One region of the Clostridium lapidicellarium genome, then DNA from elsewhere that is predicted to be linked to it. Evidence: riboswitches for the same ligand, from Rfam matches in the RefSeq annotation. Region 1 holds a riboswitch; each other region holds the start of a gene.

Region 1 (3,177 bases):
ATATTGTATAAATAAAGTTATTGAGGGGTAAAAAGGTATGAATGTAGCATTTTTTCTTACACCTAAGGCAGAGGTGGTCTATGAAACACCAAATTCTACTATGAAGCAAGCATTGGAAAAAATGGAGAAGTACAGATATACGGCTATTCCACTTATTGATAATAAAGGCAGGTATGTGGGAACTCTTACTGAAGGTGATCTGCTTTGGAAGCTTAAAAATACTCCTGATTTGAATTTCAAAAATACCGATGGGGTGCTTTTAAGGGAAATTCCAACCCGCATGAATAATAAATCAGTGAGGATCAATTCGGATATGAAAGATCTGATATCACTGGCGGTAAATCAGAATTTTGTACCTGTGATAGATGACAAGAACGTGTTTATAGGCATAATAAAGAGAAGTGACATAATAAATTATTGTTATAGACAATTGTTTAATAAAAAGAATAATGTAATTGACATTGTATAATTCAAATATTAAATCCTTTGACGAGGAAGAGTAACTATGTACTCAAGTTGAAGAGAGCCGGAGAAGGTGGGATCCCGGCACCAAATATGTAGTGAATGGACCTAAGAGGAGTAAATTGAAATCTACCCGGTGTAGAAAGTAGTGGTTAACGTTGGCCATACGTTATAATGGATAGGATATGTTTGTATCCGAAAAAAGAGGTGCTTTTTTAAAGCACAATTTAGGTGGTACCGCGGAAATCTCCGTCCTGTTTTCAGGATGGAGTTTTTTTTTATCTAAATGCTGCACGTCTGGATAAGTTCTTCTAAGTTTCAGGTTGAGAAAAGTATTCCTTATAAGTAAACTCCACCTGGACCTAAGAATCACTTGATGGGAAAATGTGAAAATTGGTGGTGTTTATTATGTTATGAGAGAAATATTTAAGATATATGTATAAATTTGGAGTGTTGTCTTAGAGTTTAATATTTAAAATTATGATTTTAATTTTTAGGAGTGTGTAAATTATGGATTTGAAAAAAATGATTATAAATTCAATATTACTTGCAGTAGGTGCGGTTCTGCATCAAGTGGTGCCTCCAGTTTTGTTCGGCATGAAACCGGATATATCTCTGGCCATGCTTTTTGTAATACTTATATTCAATAGAGATTATAAAATATGTGTTTGCTCTGGTGCCGTGGCCGGAATTTTGGCGGCGGCGACTTCTGCCTTTCCAGGAGGACAATTTGCCAATATAATTGACAGGCTGGTGACTATAAATGTAATGTTTTTTCTGATAAAACCCCTTAGAGATAGAATAAGCAGCCAAATAAATATAATACTGGCCACGGCAGTTGGTACAGTAGTGAGTGGAACTACATTTTTATCGGTGGTTTTGTTTACAGTAGGACTCAGCACCGGCTTCAAGGTATTGTTTTTAAGTGTAGTCTTACCTGCAGCTGCTATAAATACCGTAGTAGGTATTATTTTATTCAATATAATAAGTATAGCAGTAAAGAGGGGAAAGATAAGCCATGCTTAGATGGTAAATTTAACTTGACAGTTTTATAAGTTTGTGAGAAACTTATTTTAGTTATTGATTGAATGATAATTTTAATTTTATTTTAAAATATAATATGAATATATAGGTGCTTTTGCTTAAAAGGGAAGCAAGATGAAAAGTCTGCACGGTCCCGCCGCTGTAAAAGAGGAATCCTTGCAATATATGCCACTGGGAAACTGGGAAGGCTGTAAGGGTGATGAATCCAAGTCAGAAGACCTGCCTATATGTTAGTGACCATTTGACTCTACGAGTGATAGGGAGGTGACTTAGGTGATGAAATTTTATGATTCTTCAGATAAATCATAACCACTTAGCATTTGCTGAGGGGTTATGATTTATTTGGCTTTTTGTTAAAAATCTTACAATTAAACTGGAGGTATTTTAAAAATGCATATTGAAGATGGTATTTTATCACCGCAGGCATGGGGAACATGGTATGCGATAAGTGCCGTGTTTATGGTGCCTGGTATTAAAGAAATAAAAAGAAGAGCTAAGGAAAATTTGTATTATAAACCATTTTTAGCAATGATGGGAGTAGCTGTATTTGTTATATCATGTATGCATATTCCCGTTCCCGTAACAGGTTCCTGTTCTCATCCCTGTGGCACAGCTTTAGCTGCTATTGTTGTTGGGCCCTGGGCTACAGGTGTGATTTCAGCTATTGTATTGTTCTTTCAAGCTATATTTTTAGGACATGGAGGTATAACCACTATTGGTGCAAACACTTTTTCAATGGGTATATCGGCGGGTATTTTGGGATATCTGTGCTGGAAAATTTTGCGGCATTTTAAGAGCCCCATTTGGCTTGCAGCAGGTGTAGCAGGTTTTGTGGGAGATATAGTTACTTATCTGGTGGCTGCCTTGGAATTGGCAATAAGTTTACATGGACATGTTCCTTTGATGAAACAGTGGATGATATTCTTTTTAGGGTATGGACCTACACAAATACCTTTAGCCATTGCGGAAGCTATATTTACAGCCTTAGTTCTCGAGGCCATGGTAAAGAGACGTCCAGATTTGTTGCCGGGAGTGCTCAGAGAAAAGGAGGCAAAGTAATTATGGAATCAAATGGTAATACAAAAAATGGAAATAATAAGGGAAAAAGTATTAAATTTTTTGATGGCTTTACCCGTGTTATGTTAATAGTTATGATAATTTTATTTGTCTTCATATTTGGAGCGTCGAAATATATGGTAAATCATAAGATGGAAGGTGGAGGTACAGATGACAAGGTAAATACCATGGCTTCTAGTAAGCACAAGCCTTTTATCGAACTTCCTGGAGATGCACAGGTGGGAGCTTTTTCCGTGGCAAATTTTTTTGCGGGTATGATAGTAGGACATCATTGGGAAAAATTGTTTGGCGAATCCAGCAAAGATAAAAATTAATTAGAGGAAGAATGAATTATGGAACTATCTTCATTTGGAAGGATATCTAAAAATAAAAGTTTTTTACATCGTTTGGACGGAAGGGTAAAGACCGTATTGTTTCTAAGTGCAATTGTAATAACAACTTTTCTTTCCAAATGGTACCTCATAGTGTTTTTGTGGGTACTGTCTATAATTGGATATTATACTTTGGGTATTCCCTGGAAGAGGCTTATAAAAAGGCTTTTAATACCATTTAGTATAGCATGGCTTGTATTTGTAAGTGTACTTTTTACAAATG
Region 2 (3,177 bases), on a different contig from region 1:
TTTGGAATGGAAGGTATATAGCACAGATCACAGGCCGTTTGAAATATACTTGTGGTTATGATATATTTTTATCATGAGTAAACTATAATCTGAAATTGCAGGTGTAATTATGAAGGATTGGCTTTTAAAAAAGGATAATTATATTCCGCCAAAGGACAAGGATAAATTTATAGATAAAAGCATTTTTTCTATATTACATCTTTTGTCCCTTATTAAAAGAAACAACAGAAGTGAAAACAGCCTTTTATACAGTTTGAATCCCATAGTAAAACTATTTTTTACTATTTTATGTATAATATTTTTGTCTTTATCCAAGAGCTTTTATTATGTACTTTTGGTGGATGTATATTTTTTGCTTATATTGAGTCTCTTGGATATAGGGGAGATAAAAAAAATATTGATTGTGAGTGCAGCTGTACCGATGTTTACTGTTGTAATGCTCATACCTTCTATGGTTATGGGTAATGTAAGAAACAGTGTTTTGCTCATATTAAAGATAGCTGGGACTATAATTTCTATAAACACCCTATCTTATACTACCAAATGGCATGACATGATAAGGGCCTTAAAAAAGTTTTTCATACCGGATATTTTTATTTTGGTTTTTGACATAACTTTAAGGTATATTTTTATTTTGGGAGAGTTTGCTTTGGACATGTTTTATTCTCTTAAACTCAGATCCGTGGGAAAGAATAATCACAAATATTCTTCCATTTCAAAACTTATGGGAGGTCTGTTTTTAAAATCCAAGGAAATGGGGGATGAAATGTATTCTGCCATGGAATGCAGGGGATTTACGGGAGAATATGTATCTCATAGTAAATTCAAATTTAAATTTGCAGATTTTCTATATTCGGCGGCTGGGATTTTTATAATAGGTATGTATTTTTACATAACTGGAATGAGGTTGATATGATAGAGCTTAAAAATGTATTTTTTAAATATAAGGATGAAGAAGTTTTAAAAAATATAAATCTCAAAATAGGACAGGGAGATTCTATAGCACTTATAGGTGCCAACGGCAGTGGAAAATCAACTCTTTTAAAACTGTTAAATGGCATAATATTCCCTTCGAGCGGAGACTATTATTTTAATAATGTACTGATATCCAAAGATAAATTGGAACAAAGTGATTTTTCCAAAAAGTTTCATAAGAAAATGGGATTCGTGTTCCAAAATTCCGATGCACAGCTTTTTTGTTCAAATGTATATGAAGAGGTGGCCTTTGGTCCGAGACAAATGGGAATGGATGAGGCTGAAGTGGAAAAAAGAGTGAATGATTGTTTGAATCTTCTGAATGTAAAGGATCTGGAAAATAAGGAACCTTACAATATAAGTGGAGGGGAAAAAAAGAGAGTCGCCATAGCCTCTGTACTCGCTCTTAATCCAGAGGTACTGGTTTTAGACGAACCCATGAGCGGAATAGATCCCAAGGGTAAAAAGTTTTTAAATGATCTGTTTAAAAAATTGAACGGGGTTGGAAAAACTATAATATGTTCTACCCACGATTTTGAATATGTGAAGGGACTTTTCAGACGTGTATTGGTGTTTTCGGAAGATCATCGCATAATAAGAGACGATGCTTACAGCAGGGTGATACAGGACAATGATTTTTTGATAAAATGTAATATTAAATGACTAAATTGGTTGACATAAAAAGTGTAGTATAATAAACTTAAAGTTATAATTGAATAGTTATAGGTTAAAAGGGAATGCGGTTAGATTCCGCAGCAGCCCCCGCTACTGTATTTGATTGTGAGTTATGGATCATAAGCCAGAAAACCTGCCTAACAAATTGTTTTTGCTTTCGGAGGGAAAGAAACTTTTATTACGTTTAAATTTTTAGTGTAAACTGGATTTTTATGTTAAAAGCGATGAGCTCTAAAGCTCGTCGCTTTTGTTCTTAAAACAGTATTAGAGGAGTGGTTATGGTGACGAAAATTATGATTCAAGGTACGGGTTCTTCTGTAGGTAAAAGTATAATTGTTTCTGCCCTTTGCAGGATATTTAAACAGGATGGATATTCAGTATGTCCATTTAAATCTCAAAATATGTCGTTGAATTCCTATATAACTTTGGATGGAAAAGAGATGGGCCGTGCCCAAGTGCTTCAGGCCTATGCTGCAGGACTGCAGCCGGAAGCGTATATGAATCCGATACTATTAAAGCCTACTTCGGATAAAAAGTGCCAGATAATAGTAAACGGTAAAGTATATGGAAACAGCACAGCTATGGAATACCATAATATGAAGCTGGAGTTTAGGGACATGCTTAGAGATCACTTTAAAAAGTTGGAAGAAAATTTTGATATAATAGTGATGGAAGGTGCAGGAAGTCCTGCGGAGATAAATTTAAGGGATAGGGACATCGTGAATATGGGTATGGCTGAAATAGCAGATGCTCCCGTTCTTTTGGCCGGTGATATAGACAAGGGAGGAGTATTTGCCTCTCTTGCAGGTACAATGCTGTTTTTTAATGAAGAAGAGAAGAGAAGAGTTAAGGGAACAATAATAAATAAGTTTAGGGGAGACATAGATATATTAAAACCTGGGCTCAAAATGCTTGAAGATGTTATCAAAGTACCCTGCCTGGGAGTTATACCTCATTTTAACCTGGCACTGGAAGATGAAGATGCGGCGGTGCAATTCAACAAAAAAGTTACGGCACCTATAGATATAGCTGTAGTAAAACTGCCACATATTTCTAATTTTACAGATTTGGATGCCCTTAAAAGTGAAGATGATGTTTCTGTGAGATTCATAACTTCTGTGGAGGAATTTGGGAATCCGGATTTGCTTATAATTCCCGGAAGTAAAAATACCATAGAAGATTTAATTAAAATCAGGAAATGCGGTCTTGAATCCTGCATTAAAAAATACAGCAAAACTGGAATTGTAATAGGAGTATGTGGCGGCTATCAAATGCTCGGCAAAACCATAAGTGATCCCTATAAGACGGAAACTGACGTCGGGGGGGCGGATGGAATAGGTCTTCTGGATATAGAAACTGTGTTTGACAGGGAAAAAGTCACTACTAGAGTAAAGGCCGTAAGTGATATGGATTTCCCGTTTATAGATAAAAATGGATCTTTGGAAAAAAAGAAATTGAATGTGTATGGATATGAAATTCATATGGGAATATGCAAATATGGCATAAACGCCGGGCCGCTGTTTGAAT
Region 3 (3,177 bases), on a different contig from region 1:
TCAGATTCCAGCTGTCTGTGGTTATCTCGGGTGAGTTGAATTTTTTGACAATATCCCTCATCTCCCTCATGTGATTTTTACCGACTGTAGAAGCGTAAAACTGTCCTTTAGGTTTTAATACCCTGCAGATTTCAGAAAGTGCCCTGTCTATATTGGATACATGATAGAGTACATGATTTGCAATTACTGCGTCAAAGCTGTTTATGCCATAGGGAATATCCTGTGCATCTGCCAATTTGAATTTGAATCTTGCAGAATTTAGATTCTTTTTTGCATCTTCCAGCATACCTGCGGAAAAGTCAGTTAGGGTTATATTCCACCCGCTTGGAATTTTATGTAGGTTTTTTGCCCACAGCTCTCCGTTGCCGCATCCAAGTTCCAATATGCTGGCATTGTCTGGAAGGTTCAACTGCTCAAAAAACCAGTTCATCCAGCCCTGTTTATTTGTGCTGAAAAGCTCGTGTATTCTGATTCTGGCTTTTAAATTAGAAGCATTTTCGTATTGCTCTATCCATTTTTGATCTGCATTTACTGCATCTATTATATTTATGAATTTATCCCAGTTTAACTCTTTATTTTCATCAATCATGTGGACAGCTTCCTCTATGGATTTTATTACAGATTTTATATGATATATTTTTTTCTTCATTATTTCTTTTTGTATTTCCAGAGATTTTTTTAAGTCGTTGTGATTTATGTCATAATTCATTATCCTGGATATATCTTCGAGAGAAAGGCCTATGAATTTAAGAGTTAATATTTTTTGCAGCTTGCTGAAGTCTTCAGGGCTGTATAATCTATGACCCTGCTGGCTGTATGAGCAGGGTTTTAAAAGCCCGATTTTATCATAATATCTCAGTGTTCTCAAAGTTACACCTGATTTTTTGGCAAATTCACCTATGCTGATCAAATTGGATTTTGGAACAGACACTGCATATCACCTCTACCTAAATTATTGTATCACATGACGTTACGTAAGGTACAACGAATTTTTTTAAATTCCATGGTATTTTGTATAATAATTGCATAAATTAATAGCATAATAAGTTATAAACGGGATAAGTAGAGCTTCAAATTGTGTTAATATACTTATAATTTTACTTTTAGATCTAACATTTTACCATTAGCATACTTTCATTTCTTATATTACGAATTGAAGATGATAATAAAATTCAGTTGATACTGATTATAATGTATTATATAATGATAATAACTTAATATTTTGCATATAGGTGATTGTTATATGTTTTTATAGCAATTTAAAAGGGAAACAGGTGAAAATTCCTGTACGGTCTCGCCGCTGTGAGGTAGAGGTTCTTGTTATTTGCCACTGGAAATGGGAAGGCGACAAGTTCCTATGAAGCTGAGTCAGAAAACCTGCCTATAATGTATATTCTGTTAATTTACTTTACGAAAGATGAAGTGGAATAATGTATGTAGAACTATAGAAGTTTCATGATTTTCCATGGAGCTTTTATTTTTTGTATAAAAAAGTAAAGGGAGTGTTGTTTATATGAAAAAAATAAAAGGAGCAGTATGCATTTTTTCGGCAGTTATTTTATCTGTTGGCATGCTTGTAGGCTGTGGAGATAATTCACCTACAACTAAAAATTCCTCAAATCAGGGTAATAAAAATAGTTACAAGGAAGTTGCAATTACAGATACACTTCAGGGAAAGAAGTTTCGGGAGAAATTTACAGAACCTCCTAAACGGGCCGTTAGCCTGGCAGGTTTTACAACGGAGATGATGCTTTCTCTTGGACTTGCCGATGATATGGTTGGGAGAGCTTATCAAGATAATAAAATCCTTGACAAACTGACAAATGACTATAAAAAGGTTCCGAAACTTTCTGATAAGAATCCGTCAAAAGAAAAACTTTTAAGTGTACAGCCAGATTTCCTGACAGGATGGGATTCGAGCTTTTCAGAAAAAAACTTTGACAGGGAATTTTGTAAAAAGAATGATATAAAAATATATGTACCTAAATCTGTAGCCGACAATGCTAATATTGATATGGTATACGAGGATTTTGAACAGTTGGGTAAAATATTTAATGTATCTCAGAAAGCTGACAGTATAATAGAATCTATGAAAAATCAGATTTCAGACACCCAGGCAAAAATTAAGAAATTTGCAGTAAATCCTAAAAGAGTTTTTGTCTATGATTCAGGAGAAGATGCACCTTTTACAGCATCAGGCGGTTTAGCTAAGGATATTATAAAACTTTCGGGTGGGAAAGACATATTTGATGATGTAAACAAGTCCTGGGCAACTGTTACTTGGGAAGAGGTTGTAAAGAGAAATCCGGAATATATTATTATTGTGGATTATGATAGCTCCGACGATGTAAAATCCAAAAAACAATTTTTGCTTTCGAATCCTGCATTAAAAAATGTGGACGCTGTAAAAAACGATAAAATATTTGTAGTAGGACTCACAGATTTCGAAGCAGGTGAAAGAGATTCAAACACAGTGAGAAAAATTGCCGGAGAGCTTTATCCAGAAGCTTTTAAAAATTAGGAAGATATAGTTATGAAATTACCAATAAAAAATAAATACAACTACATAGTATTTTGTATGTTTCTCATACTAATACTTATAATTTCAATAGTAATTTCGACACTTGTTGGAAGTGTAAATATAAAATCCGGCTGGATATTCAAGATTATAGCCAACAATTTATTGAAGTACAATTTGTTTGAAACTGTATGGCCTGCATCCGTCAATTCTATAATATGGGATTTGAGGCTACCAAGAATTCTTCTGGCATTTTTGGTAGGGGCTGGATTGTCTGTCTCAGGTATAGCAATGCAGGCGCTCACGAAAAATTCATTGGCGGATCCCTATATTTTGGGAATATCATCGGGAGCATCCACGGGAGCTGTAGCAGTTATATTACTTGGCGTTTTTGGCAGCTTTTCAGGATATGCAGTTCCTTTCGGGGCGTTTTTGGGGGCCATGATTTCCATTGTAATAGTATTTAATATAGCCAATTTTAAGAGAAGAAGTACTCCTACGAGACTTGTGCTTACAGGAGTGGCTATTTCAGCTTTATTTTCTTCGGTTACGAATCTGATGGTATTTACGGTAAATGATGAAAATAAAGTTCGTTCGGCACTTTTCTGGATGGAAGGTTCGCTGGGGGGAACAAAATGGGAATATATACCGGTTACATT
Region 4 (3,177 bases), on a different contig from region 1:
TTGAAGGCCCTTACAGGGCTGTTGACACCTCCGGGCATATACAATTTGGATTCATTAAATATATCGTCATTTTTCATTTTCACTTATCTCCCTATCAACAAAATATTTTATTTATAAGTTCCATATATTCTTCTTCTCTGCCTTGGAATTTTCCTTCTTTTAAAGTATTTATGGCTCTATTTATATACACTTTGGCAGTGCTCTCTATCATAGTCCTTACAAGCTTTTCATTGTCCTTGGTATATCTTTTGTTTTTAAAGGTCTTTATCCTCTTTTCGCATATCCTGCTGCCAAAGTTCTTTATCTTCTGTATTTCAGGGGAAATTTCATCTACTGCCTGCCATTTAACAAATTCATCTATATACTCGTCTATGATATATCTGTATTTTTCCATTTTTTCTTTTCTCATTATCTTGTTGTTCTGGTCAATGACACTTATGCTGTCTATGTCATACAATTCAACATTCGGAAGTGTTTTTACATTCTTGTCTACATCCCTAGGTACCGCAAGGTCAAATACGAGCAATTTTTTGTCCGGCAGTTCATCTTTTGAAATCACAGTATGCGGTGCAGAAGTGCAGCTTATAATGCAGTCCACATTTTTGTAGTAATCTTTCCTCTCTCTGAATGTTATGAACCTAATCCAATCATAATTTCTATAAAATTCATCCACCTTGGCCATGTTTCTCACTGCCACATAGACAATTTCCGCATTTAGGGAATTCAAGTATTTAAGAACAAGCTGTCCTATTTCACCAAAGCCCAAAATCATGTACCTTTTCATTTTCTTTTTTTCTGCTTCTCTAACTGCTATGGAAGGTACGGACACGGGGATCTTGTATATCTCACAGACACTTTTGAATTTTTTGCCGCAGGTTACGGCATTTTGAAACATCCTCTGAAGTTGTCCATTTATGGTTTTAGCTTTGAGGGCAGTGCTGTAGGCGGTTTTAACTTGTCCCAATATTTGATCTTCTCCCAAAATCTTGGAATGAAAGCCGCAGCATACCTCCATGAGATGCCTGACCGCATCTTTGTCCTCTACGTAGAATATATATTTTTCAAGTTCTTTGTCCCATCCTAAACGGTCAAATACACTCCGGATCAGAGCTTCCCTCTCAAGATCGGAGCTGACATATATTTCTGTCCTGTTACAGGTGCTTAAAATCAATACATTTCCTGTAACATCATATATACTTTTCAATTTATCAACAAGTCTCGCCGATATAATAGAAAATTTTTGTCTTATTTCAATATCACAGTCACTTTTTACTCCAATAAGCTGTATAATTTTTATCACCTCCATAATAAAAAAGATCCCTTTAACCAAGCTGATAAAAGGATCTTCAACAATCAATCATACATCATCACAAAAATAATTCATCAATATGCAGGCCCCCTCTATCACTTGTAGAGTTAAAGGTGCAAAGTACAGGCAGGTCTTCTGACTTAAGAGTCATCATTTAAAATACGCCTTCCCCGTTTCCAAGTGGCCCATATAGCTTAAACTCGTCTAATACAGCTACAGGATAGTTCAGGATTTTCACCTGATTCCCCTTTAATTATTTGTATTTAAACCTTGTACTTATTATTAAATTTCAATTTAATTATAAACACTATGGATAAAAGATTCAACTTTATTTTAAAATTCCCTTCAAATCATACAGCGACTGGGAATTCATTTCCCCGGGATTTACGGTTTTGCCGACGGATGTGGTATTTTTCCACTGATTTTCCGGGACAAGTTTTCCGTTTTTTTGAACCCAGCTCATTATATCCTGTGAATTTCTTCCCATTCCACCCGTGAGTACATATCTTACCTCACCTTTTTTTACAAGTTCTTTAAACTGGCTGAGGGAAAGTATCTTATCGGAGCCTGTGAACCCGCCGAGAGGCATTATACTCCTGCCGCTTTTAATTATCATTTCGGCAGCGGCATTGGAACTGGATACTACGAGATCATATTTTTCATTTTTAATATGACTGTCGAGAAAACTTATCAGTTCTTTACTGTCGTTTGAGGATCCAAATCTATTCTTCATTCCGGTATTTCCAGAACCTGTATCTGACGACAGAAGCTCCAATCCTGCAGCAGGCATGCTGCCATTTACGCCATGAACCACAGCTGCCGCAGAACCTATGGAAGGTGTCACAAGTATCCCTGCAAATGCAAGAGAGGCAAGTATCTTTGCAAAACCTGCGTTTCCCGCCCTGTTCTTGTAAATTACAAGCAGTGCAGATGAAGCAAAACTCAGTACGGCCGCCGCTATTATAATACCCTTCACTGCTGCAGATATGGAAGAGTAAAAATAAGACAGCATCATAAGGTGCAGTGCCCCCTCCACAACAAAGGATGCAGGCAGAAGCATGGATTTAACTTTGGAACCGTCCCTGTAGAGTTTCCACATTGATACAAGGCCTATACCAGATAAAGCCGCAGCTGGCGGTGCCATCATGGTCAAATAGTACTGGTGGAACAGCCCTTTTGTATAACTGAAATATATAAATTCCGGCAGAAGCCACATCATCCAGAGAATCAAATCCAATTTTTTTCTGTTGTCAAATGGGATTTTCAACTTTTCCACTATTGCCGCGGCAATAAAGCCCAACAAGGACAGAGGCAGGAACCACACTATCTGATCTGAAAGTATATTTTTCGAAAACAATCTTGTAACGCCTGCTTCTGTCTGACCTCCGAAATTTCCTGAAAGTCCATTTCTGCCCATCTGCTGTATGCCTTTCTTATTCTGACCCGCTCCCTGAGGCATTTGCATCTGAGGGCCGCCATTTTGCTGGCTGCCGTCCTTAAAATTGCCGCCGGAGCCTCTTTGAAACCCACCATTTGGAGGCACATTCTGCGCACCTGAAGGGTTTCTATCTTTCTTAAAATAGGCCATATTTCCTCCCTGTCTGTTTCCGCCGGGTCCGCCGCCCATGCCTCCGCTGCTGCTCAACCTCTCGATTCCATTGTGCCCCAGTATAAGATCCATAACCGTATTATTCGTACTGCTGCCTACAAAAGGCCTGCTGCCGGCAGGAACCAAATCCACGGCAGCTGCCCAGGAAAGTGACACAACTACGAGTACAGCAGTACCTATAACAAGGTGTTTGACTTTCTTTTTCACGGGTGCAGCTGCAGAAATCAGGTAAGTTATGTATACGGCGGGAATAACCATA

The links. A riboswitch is a leader RNA that binds a small molecule or an ion and turns the genes downstream of it on or off. The one in region 1 is predicted to bind cobalamin.
Region 2: linked by a shared signal. The riboswitch ahead of AB8S09_RS08510 (cobyric acid synthase) and the one ahead of AB8S09_RS09700 (energy-coupling factor ABC transporter permease) in region 1 are both predicted to bind cobalamin.
Region 3: linked by a shared signal. The riboswitch ahead of AB8S09_RS09000 (ABC transporter substrate-binding protein) and the one ahead of AB8S09_RS09700 (energy-coupling factor ABC transporter permease) in region 1 are both predicted to bind cobalamin.
Region 4: linked by a shared signal. The riboswitch ahead of hemA (glutamyl-tRNA reductase) and the one ahead of AB8S09_RS09700 (energy-coupling factor ABC transporter permease) in region 1 are both predicted to bind cobalamin.

Annotation. Positions count from the first base shown of each region.
Region 1 covers NZ_JBGFFE010000013.1:7,272-10,448, forward strand. Annotated here, with positions in the region: gene AB8S09_RS09690 (CBS domain-containing protein) at 38-469, shown strand; T-box leader at 478-722, shown strand; gene AB8S09_RS09695 (tryptophan transporter) at 973-1,488, shown strand; cobalamin riboswitch at 1,576-1,747, shown strand; gene AB8S09_RS09700 (energy-coupling factor ABC transporter permease) at 1,897-2,565, shown strand; gene AB8S09_RS09705 (hypothetical protein) at 2,568-2,897, shown strand; gene cbiQ (cobalt ECF transporter T component CbiQ) at 2,916-3,177, shown strand, end outside.
Region 2 covers NZ_JBGFFE010000010.1:45,565-48,741, reverse strand. Annotated here, with positions in the region: gene AB8S09_RS08525 (NUDIX domain-containing protein) at 1-21, shown strand, start outside; gene AB8S09_RS08520 (energy-coupling factor transporter transmembrane component T family protein) at 110-916, shown strand; gene AB8S09_RS08515 (energy-coupling factor ABC transporter ATP-binding protein) at 913-1,638, shown strand; cobalamin riboswitch at 1,663-1,805, shown strand; gene AB8S09_RS08510 (cobyric acid synthase) at 1,932-3,177, shown strand, end outside.
Region 3 covers NZ_JBGFFE010000011.1:50,180-53,356, forward strand. Annotated here, with positions in the region: gene AB8S09_RS08995 (MerR family transcriptional regulator) at 1-931, opposite strand, end outside; cobalamin riboswitch at 1,214-1,399, shown strand; gene AB8S09_RS09000 (ABC transporter substrate-binding protein) at 1,514-2,521, shown strand; gene AB8S09_RS09005 (FecCD family ABC transporter permease) at 2,534-3,177, shown strand, end outside.
Region 4 covers NZ_JBGFFE010000017.1:43,421-46,597, reverse strand. Annotated here, with positions in the region: gene hemL (glutamate-1-semialdehyde 2,1-aminomutase) at 1-77, opposite strand, end outside; gene hemA (glutamyl-tRNA reductase) at 95-1,306, opposite strand; cobalamin riboswitch at 1,419-1,597, opposite strand; gene AB8S09_RS11265 (glycosyltransferase family 39 protein) at 1,638-3,177, opposite strand, start outside.